DNA from 2 places in the Halanaerocella petrolearia genome. Region 1 is predicted to be linked to the other one. Evidence: riboswitches for the same ligand, from Rfam matches in the RefSeq annotation. Region 1 holds a riboswitch; the other holds the start of a gene.

Region 1 (7,979 bases):
TAAAGCAGATCAAATAAAAATTAAACTAAAAGACCAATCTAAATATAAAGTTGCTAAAGCAATAGGAAATGATACAAAGTTAGATATTGCTTTACTAAAAATTAATGAAAAAGAACTACCTACAGCTAGTTTAGGAGATTCAAATAGATTACGCCCTGGAGACCTAATTCTAGCTATTGGTCATCCCTATGGCTTTGATTACTCTATTAGCTTAGGAATAATAAGTGCTACCAACCGCTCTTTAAAATTAGAGGAAGATGGAAAAACCGAAACTTATAATAACTTAATTCAAACAGATGCTGCTATTAATCCAGGCAATAGCGGCGGGCCAATCTTAAATACTAATGGAGAAGTAGTAGGTATTAATATAGCAATCAATTTTAAAGCACATGGAATTAGCTTTGCTATTCCAATTAATCAAGTTAAAGATTCTATTAGAGAACTTAAAAAGCATGGTAAAATAATTAGACCTTGGTTAGGAATCTATCTCCAAAATTTAAATGATAATCTTAAACAATACTTTGATTTAAATGAAAACTATGGTGTCCTAATCTCTAATATTACTACTAATAGTCCAGCAGCTAAATCTAAGTTACGGACTGGTGATATTATTTTAAAGTTTAATAACCATAAAATCAAACAACCTATAGATCTAAAAAAAGAACTAGTTAAATTAAACATTGGTCAACAAGTAACTATCACTATTTTAAGAAATGATAAATACAAAACATTCACTCTCCAAATTGCAGAAAAACCTGCTCAAGAAAAAGAAATCATCTCGGAATAAATAAAGGCCCCTATTGGGGCCCTAACTACTCTAATTTATTAAATTCTTTTCTGCTACCCCTAGATTTGATTTGTCTAATACTTTAGCTATTGCTACTGTAATCAAAGCACCTACTACAACTTCTGGTAATCCATGGGTAATTCCAATTCCTAAAGCAGCTTCAGCAGTTAAATAACCTCTGACTACTGCTAAAGATAAAGCTCCAACTGTATTAGTCAAAGTACCGATTATAGCAGCAATGATTGAGCCTAATACTCTTTTTTTTACTAGCTTATAACTATAAGCAGCCAAAATACCAATCAGAATCCTTGGTAAAATAGCTATTAATGGATCAGCAAAAAAAGCTCCTCCTCTAATGAAACTAGCTATTCCAAAAATCAATCCTACCAAAGCACCAACAGTTGGCCCTTCTATAATGGCACCAATAATTACTGGAATATGCATAATTGTAGCTGAGCCTGCTGGTGTAGGGACAGGAATAAAACCTAAAGGTGTCACACTTAACAAGATAGCAATAGCTCCTAAAATACCTGTTATAGTCAACTGTCTAGTCTTTAACTTCACTCTTCTCACTCCTATTCCTATTTGATTTTATTTTCTTCATCTACTAATACAACTTGAGGTTCTAAACTCTTAGTTTCTTCTTCAGTTAGTAAAGCATAAGAAATAATAATTACTGTATCTCCTGGTCTAGCCTTTCTAGCTGCTGCTCCATTAAGACAAATAACTCCTGATCCTCTTTCTCCAGGAATAACATAAGTTTCTAAGCGTTGACCATTATTATTATTAACTACTTGAACTCGTTCATTAGGATATATATCTGCTGTTTCCATTAATTCTCGATCAATAGTGATACTACCTACATAATTTAAATTAGCATCAGTAACTTTAGCCTGATGAATTTTTGACTTATGCATCATACGCATCATCATTTACACCTCCAACATAAGATTATCGATTAATCTTGTTTCTCCTATATATACTGCCAGAGCAATTAATACCTTCCCCTGCACTTCTTCTACTTTTTCTAAAGTATCTTGATTAACAACTTCTACATAATCTACTTTAGCTAATGATTCTTGAGTAAGCTGTCTTAACATTTGTTCCTTAATAACTAAAGAACTTGTTACTCCATCCTCAATCAATCCTTGAGCTAATTGTAATGATTTATAAAGCACTATAGCAGCTCCCCGTTCTGCTTGATTTAAATACTTATTTCGAGAACTGACAGCTAACCCATCCTCTTCTCTGACTATAGGCACTGTTACTATGTCAAGATCAAAGTTTAAATCTTTAACCATTCGCTTAATAACTAATACCTGTTGAGCATCTTTTTGGCCAAAATAGGCTCTATCAGGATTAACAATATTAAATAGCTTACTGACTATTGTACAAACCCCTGTAAAATGACCAGGACGACAAGCACCACATAACTTATCAGTTAAACCTTCTACTTGAACTGTAGTAGCAGCATTAGGAGAATATATCTCGTCAACATCTGGTGCAAAAATGATATCAGCTCCTACTTCAGCTGCTAATTCTGCATCTCTATCCAAATCCCGAGGATACTCTTTATAATCTTCATCAGGGCCAAATTGAGTAGGATTAACAAAAATACTAGCAATTACTATATCATTGTCCTGTCTAGCTTCTTTCATCAAAGACAAATGTCCTTGATGTAGATAACCCATTGTAGGAACAAAACCTATCTCTTCTCCTGCTAGCTTTTGAGATTTGATAAACTCTTTGATTTCGGAAATTGTCGTATAGATCTCCACTTTACCCCTCCTAATTACTAAAGCTTTCTTCTGAATTCGGAAATTCTCCGGATTTAACGTCTTCTTTATATCTTCTTAAAGCTTGACTAATCTCTTCATTCAAATCTGAATATTGTCTAACAAATTTAGGAACAAAGTCGTTAGAAACTCCTAACATATCTTGGCTAACTAAAACTTGACCAGTACAGTCTTTACCAGCTCCAATTCCAATAGTAGGAATCGATAACTCTTTAGTTACTCTATTAGCTAATTCTGCTGGTATACACTCTAATACTAGAGAAAAAACCCCCGCTTCTTCTAGTTTTTTAGCATCTTCTAATAATTTTTTAGCAGCATCAGTATCTTTTCCTTGTACTTTAAAGCCACCAAATTGATTTACAGATTGAGGAGTTAAACCTAAATGTCCCATTACTGGAATCCCAGCTTTGATAATTGCCTCTATCTCCTCTATTATCTTACTACCACCTTCTAACTTTACAGCCTGAGCCCCACTTTCTTTAATAATCCGTCCAGCATTCTTAACTGTATAGCTAATATCATCAACCTTATAAGCCATAAAAGGAAGATCAGTAACTACTAAAGAATTATTAGCACCTCTAGTTACCGCTTTACTATGATGAATCATATCTTCAACTGTCACGGCTAATGTATCCTCATAACCTAAAACTACCATGCCTAATGAGTCTCCAACTAAAATCACATCAATTCCTGCTTCATCTATAGCTTTAGCCATTGGATAATCATAAGCAGTTAACATTGTAATTTTCTCTCCAGCAGATTTCTTCTGTTGTAGAGTTTTAACTGTAACTTGATTATTCACCTCTTTCACCTCCAGTAAAATTCTTTGATATTATGTATAGTTTATTTCACAAAAAAGAAAAAACTCCTAACCTAGACAGGAAAGGAGTTTTCTATAGATATAGATAGGCATAGTTACCCCACTACAACTACACTATTTCCCGTCTCAGTCTGCTATAGATCCAAGCGGATAACTATTCAATTTCACTTTATTATACTAAGTCAAATTTAAAATTGCAAATCTAAAATAAACCTGTAATCTTTCCTTCAGCATCAATATCAATATCTTCTGCAGAAGGATCTTTTGGTAAACCAGGCATTGTTAATACATCACCAGTTAGAGCTACCAAAAAACCTGCTCCAGCTGAAACTTTAACTTCTCTGACAGTCAATGCAAAACCTTCTGGGCGTCCTTTTAGAGATGGATCATCAGATAATGAAGCTGGAGTTTTAGCCATACAAATTGGTAAGTCAGCAAAACCATCTTGTTTCAGTTGCTTAATATTCTTTTTAGCTTGAGCTGTAAGATTAACCTCATTTGCACCATAAACTTCTGTAGCTATCTCTTCTATCTTTTCTTCAATAGTATCTTCAGTAGAGTATAACATTTTAAAATCACTTGGTTCATTAACTAAGTCCAATACTTTTTTAGCTACTTTTACTCCACCAGCTCCTCCTTTTTCCCATACTTGAGAGAGAGCTACTTTAACACCTAACTTTTGACAACGTTCTTTAATCAACTCAACCTCTGCTTCTGTATCACTAGTAAACTCGTTAATAGCAACTACTGGAGAGATTCCAAACTTCTGTACATTCTCAATATGCTTTTCTAAATTTTCTAATCCAGCAGCTAAGGCATCTAAGTTCTCCTCCTGTAAATTATCCTTACCTACTCCTCCATGCATCTTTAAAGCTCTAACTGTTGCCACTAAAACAACTGCATCTGGTTCTAAATCAGCATAACGACACTTAATATTAAAGAACTTCTCTGCTCCTAAATCAGCTCCAAAACCAGCCTCAGTCACTACATAATCGGCCGTATGTAAGGCTAATTTAGTAGCCATAATACTGTTACAGCCATGAGCAATATTAGCAAATGGTCCTCCATGAATAAAGGCTGGAGTATTTTCTAATGTCTGAACTAAATTAGGCTTTAGAGCATCTTTTAATAAAGCAGCCATTGCTCCTGCTACTTCCAATTCTTTAACTTTAACAGGTTGGCCCTTATAGGTATAACCAATGATAATCTCTCCTAACCTTTCTTTCAAATCAATTATATCTTCAGCTAAACAAAGAATAGCCATTACCTCAGAAGCAACAGTAATCATATAACCATCTTCTCGACTCTGACCATTCTTATCACCTAAACCAACTACAATATCCCTTAAAGATCGATCATTCATATCTACAACTCGCTTAAGAACAACTTGATTAGGGTCCAGATTCAATTCATTTCCTTGCTTAATATGATTATCAATAGTAGCAGCTAATAAGTTATGAGCTATACCAATAGCATGAATATCACCAGTAAAATGAAGGTTGATATCTTCCATAGGTACAACTTGAGAGTAACCACCACCAGCTGCCCCTCCTTTAATACCCATACAAGGTCCTAAAGAAGGTTCGCGTAAAGCAACTGCTGCTTGTTTACCTAATTGATTTAAGGCTTGGCCCAATCCAACTGTTGTAGTTGATTTTCCTTCTCCAGCAGGTGTAGGCGTAATAGCTGTAGTTAAAATTAGCTTACCAGGTTCATTCTCCTTTAATACTCGTTTATAAGTATCTAACTTAACCTTAGCTTTGTCATTACCATACAATTCAATATCTTCTGCACTTAAATCTAACTCTTTTGCAATCTCAGTAATAGGTTTCATATTAGTCTCTTGAGCAATCTTGATATCACTCTTCATCTTAATTCCCCCTTAGTTTGATAGTTTAATACTCTCTATGAAAATTATACTTTACCAATTCTAAGCTGTAAACTATTAACCTATAATCTAAATAAAAAACCGTCTGAACAGATAGTAACTATTACTATCTGCCCAGACGGTCGGCAATTTACTTTATCATGTTCCCTGATGGTTAATCCCATCTCAACTCCGCCAGTCACATGATAAATATCTATTCTATTATTGCTCTCTATTCATTATCTTCTTCTAGATCATCATCTGGAGTAATTACTTCCTCATCTTCAGGATCCTCTTCATTCTCACCATAAAATCCTGGCTTATAGTTAGTGATGATCTCTTTAATATCTTCTTTATCTAAAGTTTCTTTCTCTTTTAAAGCTACTACCATATCTTCTACCATATCACTATTTTTACTTAAGATATCTTCAGCTCTTTGATAGCAACCTTCTATTAAGCTCTTAATTTCCTGATCAATAGCTGCTGCAACATCTTCACTGTAGTTTCGACTGCGAGAAATATCTCGTCCTAAGAAGACTTGTTCATTCTGTTTCTGACCTAAAGTTAATGGTCCTAATTCTTCACTCATACCATAATCAGTAACCATCTGTCGAACAATCTTAGTAGCTCGCTCTAAATCATTCTGAGCTCCTGTACTAATGTCATCTAAGAATATTTCTTCAGCTACTCTTCCTCCTAATAAGGATATTACTTTATCCTTTAACTCAGATTTAGTGATAAAGCTTTTATCTTCTTCAGGAAGATTAATAGTAAATCCTCCTGCTCTACCACGAGGAACAATTGTAACCTTGTGAGTTGGATCAGCATTCTCTAATAACTCACCTAATAAAGCATGACCAGTCTCATGATAAGAAACTATATCCTTTTCTTTATCACTAATTACCTTACTCTCACGAGCCGGACCAGCAATAACCCTATCAATAGAATCATCAAATTCATCCATACCAATAGTTTTCTTATCTCGTCGAGCCGCTAAAATAGCAGCTTCATTAGCTAAATTCTCTAAATCAGCCCCTGTAAAACCAGGAGTTCTTCGAGCCAATACTTCTATATCAACATCATCAGTTAAAGGCTTATCTTTAACATGGATTTCTAAGATACCTTTTCTAGCTTTATAATCTGGTTTACCAACAGGAATCTGTCTATCAAAACGTCCTGGTCTTAATAATGCTTTATCTAATACATCAGGACGATTTGTAGCCCCCATGACAATAATACCTTCATTAGGCTCAAAGCCATCCATTTCAACTAATAACTGGTTTAAAGTCTGTTCACGTTCATCATGACCTCCACCAACACCAGCACCACGTTGGCGACCTACAGCATCTAACTCATCAATAAAGACAATACATGGAGCATTTTCCTTTCCTTGTTCAAATAAATCTCTAACTCGAGAAGCTCCAACTCCGACAAACATTTCAACAAAGTCAGAACCACTGATGAAGAAGAAAGGAACTCCAGCTTCACCAGATACTGCTCTAGCCATTAACGTTTTTCCTGTACCTGGAGGGCCTAAAAGTAAAACTCCTTTAGGAATTTCAGCCCCTAGACGGCTAAATTTATCTGGATGCTTTAAAAATTCAACAACTTCCTGTAATTCTTCCTTAACCTCTTCATAATTAGCTACATCATCAAAGGTGACTTCAGTATCTCCTTCTTTATGTAATTGAGCTTTATTCTTACCAAAAGACATCATCTTCTTGCCGCCACCTTGCATGCGATTCATAATAAAGATCCAAGCACCAATTAAAATGATGGTTGGTAATAAATAAGCAAATAACCCTGTCCACCAAGGAGGTTCAGGTTCAGGTTTAGTCTCAATTTTTACATCATTAGTACGTAATAGTTTTTCTATTTTTTCTATTGTTCCTGGAATATTTATTTCAAATTGTTGACCATTTGCTAATTTACCCTTTATTAAGTTTTCACCGACAATTGTAACTTTCTCTACTTTACCAGATTCAACTTGATTAATAAATTCACTATAGGATATTTTTTGCTGTGGTTGATTAGGAGCAATAATATATTGAGCTATTAAAACTCCAATAGCAATAATAATCAAATAAAATCCTATACTCTTTGAAAACTTCTTCAACTAACAATCCTCCTTCCCTAAAACTAACTTACCTTTTCCATTTTATATAATTTCACGTCTATTAATTATACCACACTTTATCAATTATAGCAACCAAATCAAACTAACCTTATTTAATTACTTATCTCGATATAATTCTGGCTTAGGCACGAAAATATAAGGAATATTACGATATTTCTCTTGATAATCTAATCCATAACCCATTACAAACTTATTAGGAATTTCGAATCCATTCCAATCAACTTCAACTTCCTTTTCAGTTCTTCTAGCTGGTTTATCTAATAAAGTACAAATTTTGATACTTTCCGGTTTACGAGTTTCTAACATTTTAATAACATGTTTTAAAGTTAGACCAGTATCTATAATATCTTCAGCAATTAAAACATGTTTTCCTTCTATACTTTCTTCCAAATCTTTTATGATTCGAACATTACCTGTAGAGCTTGTTCCTCCTTCATAACTAGTTACATCCATAAAATCAAGCACTACTGGTAGATCAACCTGTCTAGATAAATCAGCCATAAAGAAGAAACCACCTCTTAAAATACAGACCATAATTACTTCATCATCTTCATCATAATACTCAGTAATTT
Region 2 (7,979 bases), 190 kb from region 1:
TACTTACAACGTAGAGGACAACCCTGTGTAAATACTACATAACGAATCCCTGGACCATCTTGAGTTCCAAAGCTTTCTAAAGAGTGAATATAACCTGTAGTCATTATTTTACCTCCTCTTATAAAAATACATTATTTAGAATTTATACTTACCAATTAAGTAAAACATTATCGAGATATTGTTTCACTTTTTAATAAAAAGTTAACTAAAAAAATTGAATTCAAAGACGGTTTCGGAACGGCCTATCGGCCTTCTTCCGAGTACCTTTTGTCAAAATACACCCCAAGAGTACTTCTTCATTTCATTCAGAGCGCAATTAGTAGTCTTTATCATTAATTCAATAATTTTAATCAGCTATATAGTTTAACAATAAATGAATTGAAGTAACTGACTATTTTTCATTTACATCTGATAAAACTACTAAAAAGGTACAAAAATATTTTTTAGAAAAACAAGTTATGCTTCCTACTGTTAAAAGATTACTAGATTATCTTTAACACTTTTAATTCATATATTATACTACTAATTTTAATAAAAAGTCGCATTGTTTTTCTTATTTAAAATCAAAACCTTTTAAAAATAACAAAATTATTTTTAGTAAAGATACATCTTAGATTTTTACTGATTTTGACCTTAACTGTACACTGTAAATTGTAAACTGTAAACTGCAGAAATATCTCGATTAAATAAAACAACCAGAGGAATTATCCCCTGGTTGAATTAGTTAACTTATCACTACATTTGATTGTGGAAAGTACGTGCAATAACTTCCTGCTGTTGCTCTGGAGTTAACCGAATAAAGTTAACAGCATAACCAGAAACTCTAATTGTTAACTGCGGATATTTTTCAGGGTGCTCAACAGCATCTTCTAAAGTCTCTCTCTGTAGAACATTAACATTCAAATGGTGAGCACCTTGAGCAAAGTAACCATCTAAGACAGAAGTTAAGTTATCTGCCTGTTGATTATCACCTGAACCTAAAGCTTTAGGCACAATAGAGAATGTATTAGAGATACCATCCTGACAATAATCATAAGGTAACTTAGCTACAGAATTTAAGGATGCCATTGCTCCAGAACTATCACGACCATGCATTGGGTTGGCCCCTGGTGCAAATGGTTCTCCTGCTTTACGTCCATCAGGAGTAGCACCTGTCTTCTTACCATATACAACATTAGAAGTAATAGTTAGAATAGACATAGAGTGCTCAGCATCACGATATAATTCATGTTCTTCTAATTTAGTCATAAATCGTTTCACAACATCAACTGCTAACTCATCAACTCGGTCATCATCATTCCCAAATTTAGGGAAGTCTCCTTCAATTTCAAAGTCAGTAATAATACCATCGTCATTCTTAATTGGCTTAACTGTAGCATACTTAATAGCACTTAAAGAGTCAGCAATAATTGATAATCCTGCTACTCCAAAGCCCATAATACGATCTACATCTGTATCATGTAAAGCCATCTGAACTCTCTCATAAGCATACTTATCATGCATATAGTGAATAATATTCAAAGCACCTACATACTTCTCAACTAACCAATCTAAGAAAGTATCAAATTTATCCATTACCTCATCAAATTCTAAAATGTCGCCTTCATAAGGAGTAAATTCCGGGCCAACTTGTACACCAGACTTTTCGTCTCGGCCACCATTTAAAGAGTAAAGTAATGTCTTCGGTAAGTTACACCGAGCTCCAAAGAACTGCATCTCTTTACCAGTTCTCATAGCAGATACACAGCAAGCAATAGAGTAGTCATCACCGAAGTTCTCACGCATTAAGTCATCATTTTCATACTGAATAGAACTTGTATCTCGAGATACCTTAGCAGAAAATTCTTTGAAACCTTCTGGTAAGTTCTCAGACCATAATACTGTTAAATTAGGCTCTGGTGCTGGTCCTAAGTTATAAAGTGTATTCAATAATCTAAAGCTTGTTTTAGATACTAATGGTCGACCATCAATACCCATTCCACCAACTACAATAGTAATCCACATTGGATCACCACTAAATAGCTCATTATAAGCAGGTGTTCTTAATTGACGAGCCATTCTTAACTTAATTACAAAATCATCAATTAATTCTTGTGCTTTTGTTTCAGTCAAGTTACCAGTTTCGATATCTTGCTTAATATAGATATCAAAGAACTCAGCCACTCGGCCAAAAGACATTGCCGCACCATTATTCTCTTGAATAGAAGCTAAATATCCCATATAAGTCCATTGAATAGCTTCTTGTGCATTTTCAGCTGGTCGGCCTAGCTCTAATCCATAAGATTCACCTAATTCTTTTAACTTTTTTAAAGCTCTAATCTGTTCACTTACCTCTTCACGTAACCGAATATGATCTTCTGTCATTCGTGTAGGTAAATGAGCAATATCTTGCTTCTTATCTGCAATTAAGTGATCAATACCATATAAAGCAATTCGACGGTAGTCACCAATAATTCGTCCTCGACCATAAGCATCAGGCAATCCAGTAATTACACCAGATCGACGAATCTCTCTTAATTCTGGTGTATAAGCATCATATACACCATCATTATGTGTCTTACGATACTTAGTAAAGATCTCATCAATCTCTTCATCAACTTCATATCCATAAGCTTCAGCAGCTTGACGAGCCATTCGAATACCACCATAAGTGTTTAACGTTCTTTTTAATGGCTCATCACTCTGTAAGCCAACAATCTTTTCTAAATCTTTATCAATATAACCTGGGTCATAAGCATTAATATCAGATACAGTTTCAGCATCTACATCTAAAACACCATCATTCTCAATCTCTTTCCATAATAACTCACTACACTCTTCCCATAACTTTTCCGTTCTATCAGTTGGTCCGGCTAAGAAAGAATCATCTCCTGTATAAGGTTCATAATTCTGTTGCACAAAGTCTCTAACATCAATTTCTCTTTCCCATTTACCAGACTTAAAGTTTAATTTACTCATCTATAATCCTCCTTATTGGGTTATATATATTATAAAATAGTTGTAATTGAAAATAATAATCTTTACTGTTTGAATCTCTTGTACTTATAATAACATACCCTTTATTAACCGTCAATTAAATTAACTGCTTATTGAAAACAGAGAATTTTCATACAATTTGTAAGATTAGGTAGCATATATAAACCACAAAAACCCGCCTGGATAACATAACTGCTATCCAGGCGGGCGATTTATTGTCAGGATTATACTCCCCCATAGTTAATTCCATGTTGTTCCGCCAGTCATATAATCCTATCTATTCTATTTTACTAATTTTATAATATCAGCTTAATAAATAGTTGTCAATATCAATTATCCTAATAAATTATCTAAAACCATTGTTTCTGAACGCTTTGGTCCTACAGATAAAATAGATAACTCGGTATCTGTTAACTCACAGATTCGATCTATATACTGCTTAGCATTCTCTGGTAGATTATCATACTCGTCTATATCAGATGTATCCTCTTGCCAACCTGCTAATGTCTCATATACTGGCTCACATTCTTTTAATATTTCTTCATTAGTAGAAAACTCATTAAGAACCTCACCTTGATAACGATAACCAGTACAAATCTTAATCTCTTCTAATTCATCTAACACATCTAACTTAGTAATAGCCAAACTAGTCAGTCCATTTATTCGAGCAGCATACTTAACAATTAAAGCATCAAACCAGCCACAGCGGCGTGGTCTACCTGTTGTAGTACCAAATTCATGACCTTTGTCTCTTAAATGTTCACCTATATCCTCTGTCAATTCAGCAGGAAAAGGACCCTCTCCAACTCGTGTTGTATAAGCCTTAACAATTCCAACAATATTATTTATCTTAGTCGGGCCAACTCCTACACCATTACAGACACCACCAGCTGTTGGATTAGAAGAAGTAACATAAGGATAAGTACCATGGTCAATATCTAATAAAGTACCTTGAGCTCCTTCAAATAAAACATTGCTACCTGCTTCTACTTCCTGATTAACTAATAGAGAAGTATCAGTTACAAAATCCTTAATCTGCTCTGCATAACCTAAATACTCTTCAATAACCTCTTGAGCATCTAATCTATCTAAACCATAAACCTTATCTAATACTAAATTCTTTAGCTCAACTGCTTCTCTTACCTTAGCAGCAAATTTATCTTCATCTAATAAATCTTCAACTCTAATCCCAAAACGACCAATTTTATCTCGATAAACTGGGCCAATTCCCTTCCCAGTAGTACCAATCTTATCATTACCTTTTCTAATTTCTTCGGCCTTATCCAACATTCTATGATAAGGCATAATTAAATGAGCTTTAGAACTGATATAGAAATTAGTCACCTCTACACCCTTCTGGGCTAAATAATCAAGCTCTTCAATTAAGACCTTAGGGTCAACTACAACCCCATTACCAATTACACATTTAGTATCATCATAAAGTACTCCCGATGGAATCAAATGTAGCTTATACTCTGTATCTTCTACTACTACAGTATGACCAGCATTATTACCACCTTGATAGCGAACTACTAAATCAGCCTCTTCTGAAAGTAAATCTGTAATCTTACCTTTTCCTTCATCGCCCCATTGAGTTCCTACTACTACAGTAGTTGTCATTTCTGAAAGCCTCCTCTGTTTAATTTAGAGTCGTGTGTCGTAAGCCGTGTGTTGTGAGCCAATTCAAAGTATTTAAATTCAAAACCAAACCTTATAAAGAATTTTGTTTTAAAGGAATTAAACGGTTTTATAGTTTTGATTTTGAATTGGCTCATAGCTCACAGCTCATAGCTAACAACTATTGATTGTCAATTATTCTAATCCAAGTCTTTTATAAATAGTATCTATATGTCGTAGATGATACTCATAATCAAAAATTTCCTCTACTTCTTCTGCTGCTAAATGCTCTCTTAAATCATCATCTGATAATAATAATTCTTTAAAGCTCTCTTGACCTTCCCAAGCTTGAAGGGCATTCCGTTGTACAATCTCATACGCATCATCTCTTAATAATCCCTGATCAACTAGAGTTAACATTACCTTTTGTGAGAAGATAAGTCCATTAGTCTCTTCTAAGTTAGTTTTCATATTATCTTCATGGACTCCTAAATTCTCTACTACATCTACAAACTTAGTCAGCATATAATCAACTAAGATACTGCTATCTGGTAGAACAACTCGTTCAGGAGAAGAATGAGTTAGATCTCGCTCATGCCATAGATTGACATTATCAAAACCAGTATTAGCATTAGACTTTACTACTCTAGATAAGCCTGAAATTCTTTCACAGACAATAGGATTTTTCTTATGTGGCATAGCTGAAGAACCTTTCTGACCTTTCTTAAACGATTCTTCAACTTCTAAAATATCAGTCCGTTGTAAATTTCGAATTTCAGTAGCAAATTTATCTAAAGAACTGGCAATTATAGATAAAATAGACAGATATTCAGCATGACGATCACGCTGTAAAATTTGAGAAGATATAGCAGCTGGTTCAAGATCTAACTCTTCACAGGCCAACTCTTCTACCTGAGGAGCAATATTAGCAAAAGTTCCAACTGCACCAGAGATCTTACCAACGCTGACTCGCTCTAATACACCTTCCATTCTCTCAATCTGTCTCTCTATCTCTGAATACCAATTAGCTAACTTCAAGCCTAGAGTTACTGGCTCAGCATGAACACCATGAGTCCGTCCAATCATCACCTGCATCTTATATTCTTTAGCTTTTCTTCCTAGTACTTCCTTAAACTCTTTTAAATCATCTAAAATCAACTCAGCCGCTTCTTTAAGCTGCAAGGCACGAGCCGTATCCTTAATATCTGACGAAGTTAATCCTTTATGAATATACTTTGATTCTTCACCGACATTCTCAGCAACTGCCTGCAAGAAAGCTAAGATATCATGACGAGTCTCTGCTTCAATCTCTTTGATTCTATCTACTGTAAAATCTGCTTTATCTTTAATTTTAGCAACTGCTTTTTCAGGAATCTCACCTGTTTCAGCCATAGCTTCACAGACTGCTATTTCAATATCTAACCATTTATCAAACTTGCTATCCTGACTCCAAACCTGTTTCATCTGAGGTAGCGTATAACGTTCAATCATCTATTTATATTCCCCCTGTAAATTTTTATCAACAACAACATTAATATAATAGCAAACCAAAAGATTATTGTCAATATAAAGTCGAATTTTAATCGTTTTACTAAAAATAACATTCGTTTATTTTATTACTTTAAAGCTTTAAAGTAATTTTCCCGAAATATCCGTATTTAAATCTATTATAATAGATTTAATTCTTTTAAGAATTATTATCCCGGATTTATAGCGGGCAAATTCGGATCAGAGTCAACTATTTAAAATTTCTAATCCTATTCAAAAAAATAAGCCCCCAATCTCTCGATTAGGGGCATAAGATCAATCTTTAGTTTGATTTACTCTTCTTTTAAAGCCTCAGGCACTTCAGGTTGATAACTCAATGCACCACTTACAGAAGAAACATTTCCTTTAGCAACTGTTTCTAATACTTTAGCAAAGACAAACTCTAACTTCATATGTACAACACCTCCTTTCAAATTAGTTATTATGTCTTATATACTCTCTATTATACAATTTATAGCCTAAGGGAGTTATTGATAATAATTGCCATAATATTCCTAATAATCCTGCTATTACAAATTGATCCTTAGCTCCAGATAAATATAAGATAAAATAAAATAAATCTAAACTAAAGAAGACAATAAAAGAATAAATTTTATATTTGGATAGCTTACTTTTAGAAGTAATCTGTTTTTCTTTAATAATAGCTGGAGCATAAAAGTAAATAATTACTGAACCTAGTATCAAAGTAAACCATAGCAGTCCTGGTATGAATTCTACTAATAATGAATCAAAACTACTAGCTACCCATCCTAAGAAAGTAAAAATTAATCCTCCTGACAAGGCACACCACCTAAATAAAATAGCATGAGCCCCACCTGAAAAGATCTTAATCACTCCAGATGTAACTGCAGCTGTCAATGTTAATAAAGTAACAGACAACAGAGATGAAAAAGCAATTATTACTGCATAACCTATTACAGTTGATAATAAGATTTTTAAACCATACACCATTATCTCCTTCTCTTCACTTACAGCATCTTGATAAATAATATCTATTATTTTTTCACTTAGTTCTGATAATCTACTTTTCCGTTTCATTATTTTTCCTCCTAATACATTATATTTACAATGAATACTATCATATAAATCATATTATGTCAAATAATAGATATTTAGTAAATTTTATATCATAAAATATAAAATTATCATATGTTTAAAAATATAACAAAAAATAAAAAAAGAGCAGACTTAATCTGCTCCAACAGTACTATCACTTCTATTCTCTTCAGCTAAATCAATAATACTAAAATCAAGAAAGTAGATAGCTAAAGTAGCCATCCAGAAAGGAATATGTATCAAATAACTAATTAAACAGAATAAAAATAAATTCCCATTAACTACTTTAGAAATATTCACTTTAAGATACTCTATTATCAAAGGTAAAATTATCAGATTACCTAAAAATAATATAATAAATCCTATTAATGAAGCCATAAAAGATACTTGCCATTCAACCTCAACTATAAATTTAATACTATAAATAAAATCAGTGTATGTAAACCATAAAGTTTTAAAATATTTCTTACAATTGCTACAGAAATGGTATAGAGTATTCCAATCTTTATATGTTTTTGCTTACTAATTTTAATCCCTATTAACCCTAGACCTACATAGGATAGTAATAAGCTTTCAACAAAAGTAGCTAATATCATCTTTTGTATAGATAACTCCATATTGTATCTTCACTCCTTATTTAGGAAAATAACAAGTAAATTCTGTTCCAAAATCAGCTCTACTCTCTACTTCTAACCTTCCTCCTGCTTCTTCAACTAAAGACTTAATAATATATAAACCAAATCCTCTGCCCACTCCTTTACTTGAAAAACCAGCTTGAAAAA

What was found. A riboswitch is a leader RNA that binds a small molecule or an ion and turns the genes downstream of it on or off. The one in region 1 is predicted to bind ZMP and ZTP.
Region 2: linked by a shared signal. The riboswitch ahead of pflB (formate C-acetyltransferase) and the one ahead of ACYQ39_RS08720 (formate--tetrahydrofolate ligase) in region 1 are both predicted to bind ZMP and ZTP.

What each region holds. Positions count from the first base shown of each region.
Region 1 is NZ_BAAHXW010000002.1:305,503-313,481, reverse strand. It holds gene ACYQ39_RS08745 (S1C family serine protease) at 1-787, shown strand, start outside; gene ACYQ39_RS08740 (ECF transporter S component) at 818-1,351, opposite strand; gene panD (aspartate 1-decarboxylase) at 1,369-1,716, opposite strand; gene panC (pantoate--beta-alanine ligase) at 1,720-2,565, opposite strand; gene panB (3-methyl-2-oxobutanoate hydroxymethyltransferase) at 2,576-3,385, opposite strand; gene ACYQ39_RS08720 (formate--tetrahydrofolate ligase) at 3,606-5,273, opposite strand; ZMP/ZTP riboswitch at 5,397-5,483, opposite strand; gene ftsH (ATP-dependent zinc metalloprotease FtsH) at 5,503-7,386, opposite strand; gene hpt (hypoxanthine phosphoribosyltransferase) at 7,504-7,979, opposite strand, start outside.
Region 2 is NZ_BAAHXW010000002.1:114,928-122,906, forward strand. It holds gene pflA (pyruvate formate-lyase-activating protein) at 1-104, opposite strand, end outside; gene pflB (formate C-acetyltransferase) at 736-2,958, opposite strand; ZMP/ZTP riboswitch at 3,167-3,253, opposite strand; gene ACYQ39_RS07795 (adenylosuccinate synthase) at 3,310-4,596, opposite strand; gene purB (adenylosuccinate lyase) at 4,789-6,084, opposite strand; gene ACYQ39_RS07805 (cyclic lactone autoinducer peptide) at 6,414-6,533, opposite strand; gene ACYQ39_RS07810 (accessory gene regulator ArgB-like protein) at 6,556-7,179, opposite strand; gene ACYQ39_RS07815 (hypothetical protein) at 7,330-7,575, opposite strand; gene ACYQ39_RS07820 (hypothetical protein) at 7,602-7,814, opposite strand; gene ACYQ39_RS07825 (sensor histidine kinase) at 7,831-7,979, opposite strand, start outside.